One region of the Plantibacter sp. CFBP 8804 genome, then DNA from elsewhere that is predicted to be linked to it. Evidence: predicted binding sites of a transcription regulator. Region 1 holds the regulator's gene; the other holds the start of a gene.
What was found. Region 1 encodes LexA, which represses DNA repair genes until DNA is damaged. Its sites were predicted from a motif close to TCGAACANNTGTTCGA; they were not measured.

Region 1 (3,414 bases):
GCACCAGCGGACTTCACCCGAGACGACTACCAGGAGCGCGCCACGGCGCAGGAGCAGGCGCTCGGCCTGCCGTTCCTCCCGACGACGACGATCGGCTCCTTCCCGCAGACCGGCGACATCCGTCGCGCCCGTGCGCAGCGGGTCGCCGGGACGCTCGACGAGGAGGCCTACGTCGCGACGATGCGCGCGGAGATCGGGCGCGTCGTGGCGCTGCAGGAGGACCTCGGCATCGACGTCGTCGTCCACGGTGAGCCCGAGCGCAACGACATGGTCCAGTACTTCGCCGAGCACCTCGACGGGTTCGCCGTGACGGAGCACGGGTGGGTGCAGTCCTACGGTTCGCGATGCACCCGTCCGTCGATCCTGTGGGGTGACGTCTCGCGGCCGGCGCCGATCACGGTCGAGTGGTCGGCCTACACGCAGTCGTTGACCACCAAGCCGGTGAAGGGCATGCTCACGGGCCCGGTGACGATCCTCGCCTGGTCGTTCGTGCGCGACGACCAACCGCTCGCCGAGACGGCGAACCAGGTCGCCCTCGCCCTGCGTGACGAGATCGCCGACCTGGAGCGGGCCGGCATCCGCATCATCCAGGTCGACGAACCCGCACTCCGCGAGCTGCTGCCGCTCCGGCGGGCCGACCAGGGGCGGTACCTCGACTGGTCGGTGGGCTCCTTCCGGCTGGCGACCGCGGGCGTGCGCGTCGAGACGCAGATCCACACCCACCTCTGCTACTCCGAGTTCGGGGTGGTGATCGACGCGATCCGGCGTCTGGACGCCGACGTGACGAGCATCGAGGCGGCACGGTCTCGGATGGAGGTCGTGTCCGACATCCGGGCGAGTGGTTTCGACCACGGCATCGGCCCGGGCGTCTACGACATCCACTCGCCTCGGGTGCCGAGCGTCGCGGAGGTGACCGCGTTGCTCGAGATCGCGCTGGAGGGGATCCCGCAGCGACAGGTCTGGGTGAACCCGGACTGCGGACTCAAGACGCGAGGGTACGAGGAGACGGTCGCCTCCCTCGCCAACATCGTCGAGGCCACGCGTGCGGTCCGCGCACGGGTCGGTGCGACCGGCTGACGTCGTCGGTCCGGTACGGACGAGGGCCGGGACGATCCACGGATCGTCCCGGCCCTCGTCGGTGTCGCGGAGTGGTCCGGTCGGTCAGACCGTCCGGAGCACGGCGACGACCTTGCCGAGGACCTCGGCGTGGTCGCCGAGGATCGGTTCGAAGGCCGAGTTCCGGGGGAGCAGCCAGGTGTGACCGTCGCGCTGGCGGAACACCTTCACGGTCGCCTCCTCGTCGAGCATCGCCGCGACGATCTCGCCGTTCTCGGCGGTCTTCTGCTCGCGGATGACGACCCAGTCGCCGTCGCAGATCGCGGCGTCGACCATCGAGTCGCCGACGACCTTCAGCATGAACAGACTGCCCTTGCCGACCAGCTGACGCGGCAGGGGGAAGATCTCCTCGACCTGCTGCTCGGCCGTGATCGGGATGCCGGCGGCGATGCGACCGACGAGCGGGACCATGGCGGCGTCGCCGACCGGGGGAGCGGAGTCGGGATCGCTCCCCTCGACGGCGCTCGGCAGGTCGATGAGCACCTCGATGGCGCGGGGACGGTTGGGATCGCGTCGGAGGTATCCGCTGAGTTCGAGCTGTCCGAGTTGGTGCGTGACACTCGACAGGGAGGCGAGCCCGACGGCGTCGCCGATCTCGCGCATGCTCGGCGGATATCCGCGCTGTGAGACCGAACGCTGGATGACGTCGAGGATCGCCAGCTGCTTGTCGCTCAGGCTCTTCCGTCGCCGGGTGCCGCCGATCTGGCGCTCCCGGGCTCCGTCGCCCGCCGTGTTCGCTGCCATCTTCGCTCCTGCCCTGATCGGCTGTCGGTGACCGATGTCGGTGGGTGGTGGTGTACTGCTTCCAACACTCGAAACTGTATCCGCACCAGCTCGTCCAGACAAACATCTGTTCGAGCGTGTCGCCGATCCCGCGCGTCTCAGGTACGAAGACAGGGTTGAGTATTCGAACAATCGAAGATATATTCGGAACACAGGTTCGTATCCGGCACTCCTGGTCGAGTGTCGGGTACGAGTCCTCATCACATGATGAGCACACTCTTGGAGGGTTGACATGAGCGCAGCACTGATCGGGTCCCACCGGGCGCTTCCCGCACGGACGGCGCAGACACCGGCGTCAGACGCACCGTCCACACGCCGACTCCGCCTGACGAAGCGCGGCCGCGTCGTCTTCACCACGCTCGCCGCCATCCCGCTGGTCATCGGCGTCGCGGTCGTCGGACTCTCCGCAGGCGGTGCCGCGGCCAACACAGCGGCGGCGGGAGCCACGTTCACGTACATCACGGTCGACCCGGGCGAGTCGCTCTGGCAGCTGGCCGAGTCCATCGCGCCCGACGCCGACCCGCGCGACGTCATCGCCGAGATCATGAACCTCAACCAGCTCAGCACCGCCGGTGTCGAGCCCGGGCAGCGCCTGGCGATCCCGCAGCGGTACGCGGCCGAGTAGGCCGACAATCGGCGGGTCACTCCGCGCTGGTTCTCAGCTATCGTCGATGGCGCGGTGCAACGACGCCCGCAGCATCGTCGGAGGCAAGCATGAGTACAGACGATCGGAGCCGCTCGCTGCTCCGGAAGAAGCCGATCGCGGAGATCGAGGATGAGACCTCCGGTTCGAAGCTGTTCAAGAGCCTCGGGCTCTGGCAACTCACGGCCATCGGGGTCGGTGGCATCATCGGGGTGGGGATCTTCTCCCTCGCCGGACTCGTCGCTCATGGGAGCGAGACCTCGCCCGCTGTCGGGCCAGCCGTCCTCTTCTCGTTCCTGATCGCGGGTCTCGCCTCCGCGGCCGCGGCGTTGTCGTACGCGGAGTTCGCCGGCATGATCCCGAGAGCCGGGTCCGCCTACACCTACGGGTATGTGGCGCTCGGCGAGATCATCGGCTGGTTCATCGGCTGGGACCTGTTGCTCGAGTACATCGCGATCGTCGCGGTGGTCGCGATCGGGATCTCCGGCTACTTCGACGCCTTCCTGTCCGGCATCGGGATCCACATGCCGGCCTGGATGACCTCGACCGCCGACGAGGGGAAGGGCGGCCTCGTCAATCTCCCCGCCATCTTCGTCTGTCTCTTCGTGACCTTCATCCTGAGTCGCGGGACGAAGGCCTTCGGTCGATTCGAGCTCATCGCGGTCGGCATCAAGGTCCTGCTCATCCTGTTCATCATCGGCCTCGGGGTCTTCTACATCGACGGGGAGAACTACGATCCGTTCCTCCCCAGCGGTTTCGGGCCGGTGTTCGCCGGTGCCGCGACGGTCTTCTTCGCGGTCTTCGGATACGACGCGATGAGTACGGCGGCCGAGGAGGCGAAAGACGGCAAGAAGCACATGCCGAAGGCGATC
Region 2 (3,414 bases), on a different contig from region 1:
GCCCAGGCAGGGGAGACGTCGACATTGAACTCCAGTGCGGGACCTGCGCCGAAGGCGTCCAGTCCAGCGTGGATGAGCGCAGCGCCGACACGTTCGGGCTCCGCGACTTCGACCGTGGTGGTGAGGCAGTCGAGTGTGGCGGGCCGGTTCGCGTCCGCCTGGCCCCACCAGAGTGCTCGTGCCACCGGGCGACCGTCCTGCTCGGCGATCCACGACCATTCCGGCCGATAGTTCACACTCGCGAGTTCGGCGGTCAACCGCTCCGGATCGACCCAGGCGACCGGTTCGTCGCAGCTCCACTCCTGGAGGAGGAGGACGTCGTCCGGGGTGGCTCGGCGGATGGTGAAGTCGTCGCGGGTGTCGGTCATCGGTTCCAGCTTGGACAGGCGCGACTCGTTTGTCCAGGCCGGGCAGAAACACCTGGGCTACGCCGCCGAGACGGGAGGCGGACGCGCGGTGTTCGAGTGGGCAGTTCACCCGAGCTGCGCGGCCGCATCACGGAGACACGCGATGAACGCGTCGTGGACCGGGCTTTCGTCCGTCCGTTCCTGACGAGCGGCCAGCAGGCGTGTCGTCGGCGACCCGGCGAGCGGCACGACGACGATCGACGGCGGCACCAGCTGCCGCACCGACTCGGGCAGGATCGTCATGCCCACGCCGGCCGCGACGAACCCGAGTGCGGTCTCCTGATGGACGACCTCCTCGACCACCTGCGTCCGACTCGACGTGCCGAGGACCTCCGCGACGCGGTCCACGAATCCTGGCATGAGCGCCCGCGGGTAGGAGATCATCGGGACGTCCATGAGCTCCTCCGCGGTGACCTCGGGTCGGCCCGCCAGCGCATGACCCACCGGGAGGCACGCCACGAGACGCTCCTCGAAGACGACCTCGGTGGTGAGCGCTGGAGAGCTGTCGGATGGCGTCTGCGGGACCTCGTCACGGACGATCCCGACGTCGAGCGTGCCGTCGCGGAGCCGGTCGAACTGTTCTCCTGAGGTCAACGGCACCAGGCGTAGCGTCACCCCGGGGCGGCTCGCCCGGAACAGCTGCACGACACCGGGGAGGACCGTGTAGTTGGCCGAACTCACGAACCCCGCGGTGAGCTCCCCGGCGAGACCGTCGACGAAGTCGCGCATCTCACCCCGGACCGTGTCGAGCTCCTCGACGATGTGTCTCGCCCGCGCCTGGAGATGTCGTCCAGCGGGGGTCAGCGCCACCCGCCTCGTCGAACGGTCGAACAGCGCGGTGCCGACCTCCTGCTCGAGCCGTGCGACCTGGACGCTCAGCGGTGGCTGCGACATGTGCAGCCGTCGAGCGGCGCGCCCGAAGTGGAGCTCCTCGGCGACGGCGAGGAAGTAGCGCAGCTGGCGGAGCTCCATCCCATCGACGATACGACCGTCGTATTACCACGCTGTTTCGTCCAGATTGCGAGCGAAACGCTCTCAATCGAGGTTCGAATCGGTATTTGACCAGGACGATCGCGACCGTGTTCGCTGAGGACCACACACCCCGACCTGGAGGACCACCCGTGACCGCAGACGCTTCCCCGAACACCCGGATCGACATGCTCTACCTGAGCGAACCGGAGGTCATCGCCGCCGGCATGAAGGACATGGCCCACTGCATGGAGGTCATGGAGGAGGTGTTGGTGCTCGTCGCGAAGGGTGACTACCGGATGGCCGGCCCGACCGCCAACTCGCACGGAGCACCGATCGGGTTCCCCGCCACTTCACCGTTCCCCGGCATGCCGCTGGACGCCGCCGACCGTCGGTTCATGGCGATGCCCGCCTACCTCGGCGGACGCTTCGACACCGCCGGCGTCAAGTGGTACGGCTCGAACGTCGACAACCGCGAGCGAGGCCTCCCGCGCTCCATCCACCTCATCGTGCTCAACGACAAGGACACCGGTGCGCCCTACGCGATCATGTCCGGCAACCTCGAGAGCGCCTACCGCACCGCTGCCGTGCCGGGAGCCGCCGCGAAGCTCCTGGCGCCGGTGGACGCCAAGTCGCTCGGCATCATCGGGCCCGGCGCCATGAACAAGAGCGCCCTGCACGCCATGACCACCGCCCGTCCCTCGCTCGACACCATCCGCATCCACGGGCGCCGACGGTCGACGTCCGAGGCGTTCGCCGACTACGTCCGCGAGCACTACCCGCAGTTCACGACGATCGAGATCGCCGAGACGGTCGAGGCCGCCGTGCGTGACTCGGACATCGTGTCCGAAGCCGTCACCGGCCTGGTCGGCTCGGAGAACTACCCGTTCATCGACGGCGACTGGATCAAGCCGGGCGCCTTCCTGAGCCTGCCCGCCAACCTGCGGATGGACAAGGAGTACACCCTCTCCGGCAAGGCCCGCCTCATCGCCGACGCGAAGAAGATCTACGAGGCGTGGGCCGAGGAGTACCCGGCGCCGTCACACGAGACCGCGTTCGGGATGATCGGCCTCTACTGGCAGGACCTCATCGGGACCGGCGAACTCGACGAGTCCCGCGTGGTCAACATCGGAGACGTCTTCGACGGGAGCGCCGTCGGGCGCGAGTTCCCCGAGCAGCCGGTGCTCTTCAGCGTCGGTGGGATGGGCGTCGAGGACGTCGCCTGGGCGAAGACGATCTACGAGAACGCCGTCGAGCAGGGGATTGGCACGAAGCTCAACCTCTGGGAAGCCCCAGACCTGGCCTGACCGCCGACCGGCACCGAGCACCGACACCTGTTCCACCCGAACCCGACGCCGCGGCCGTCCGGCCGCTGTGCACCTCGAACGATGGAGTGATTTGTGGACGCTGGAAACGTCGCCTGGATCCTGACGAGCTCGGCGCTCGTCGCCCTCATGATCCCGGCCCTGGCTCTGTTCTACGGCGGGATGGTCTCGTCCCGCCGCATCCTCAACATGATGATCATGTGCTTCGGCGGGGCCAGCCTCGTCGCGCTGCTCTGGGTGGCCTTCGGGTACTCGCTCGTCTTCGGTGACTCCGTCGGCGGGCTCGGACTCATCGGGAACCCGTTCGAGTTCGCAGGGCTCGACCAGGCACTCGTCGACGACCCCGATGCCGGCATTCCCCTCGCACTCTTCGCGGCGTTCCAACTGCTGTTCGCCGGAGTGACGACGGCGCTCGTCGCCGGTGCCGCCGCCGGTCGCATGAAGTACGGCGCGTGGTTGTTGTTCGCCGGGCTCTGGGCGACGCTCGTGTACTTCCCGGTCGCGCACTGGGTGTTCGCCTTCTCGAACGACACGGCGACCGGTGGATGGATCGCGAACACCCTCGGTGCCGTCGACTTCGCGGGCGGGACGGCCGTGCACATGAACGCCGGCGTCGCGGCGCTCGCACTGGCCCTCGTGCTCGGGAAGAGCAAGGACTGGGGCGGCAAGCTCCGTCCCCACAACCGCCCGCTCGTCCTCGTCGGCGCCGGGTT

Region 2: the regulator LexA is predicted to act here: its motif matches at 1,454-1,469, upstream of IFU11_RS01920 (tyramine oxidase subunit B).

The regions. Positions count from the first base shown of each region.
Region 1 is NZ_JACYTU010000002.1:568,361-571,774, forward strand. It holds gene metE (5-methyltetrahydropteroyltriglutamate--homocysteine S-methyltransferase) at 1-1,077, shown strand, start outside; gene lexA (transcriptional repressor LexA) at 1,162-1,860, opposite strand; gene IFU11_RS08000 (LysM peptidoglycan-binding domain-containing protein) at 2,132-2,524, shown strand; gene IFU11_RS08005 (amino acid permease) at 2,614-3,414, shown strand, end outside.
Region 2 is NZ_JACYTU010000001.1:412,281-415,694, reverse strand. It holds gene IFU11_RS01930 (GNAT family N-acetyltransferase) at 1-368, opposite strand, end outside; gene IFU11_RS01925 (LysR family transcriptional regulator) at 474-1,379, opposite strand; gene IFU11_RS01920 (tyramine oxidase subunit B) at 1,529-2,683, shown strand; gene IFU11_RS01915 (ammonium transporter) at 2,777-3,414, shown strand, end outside.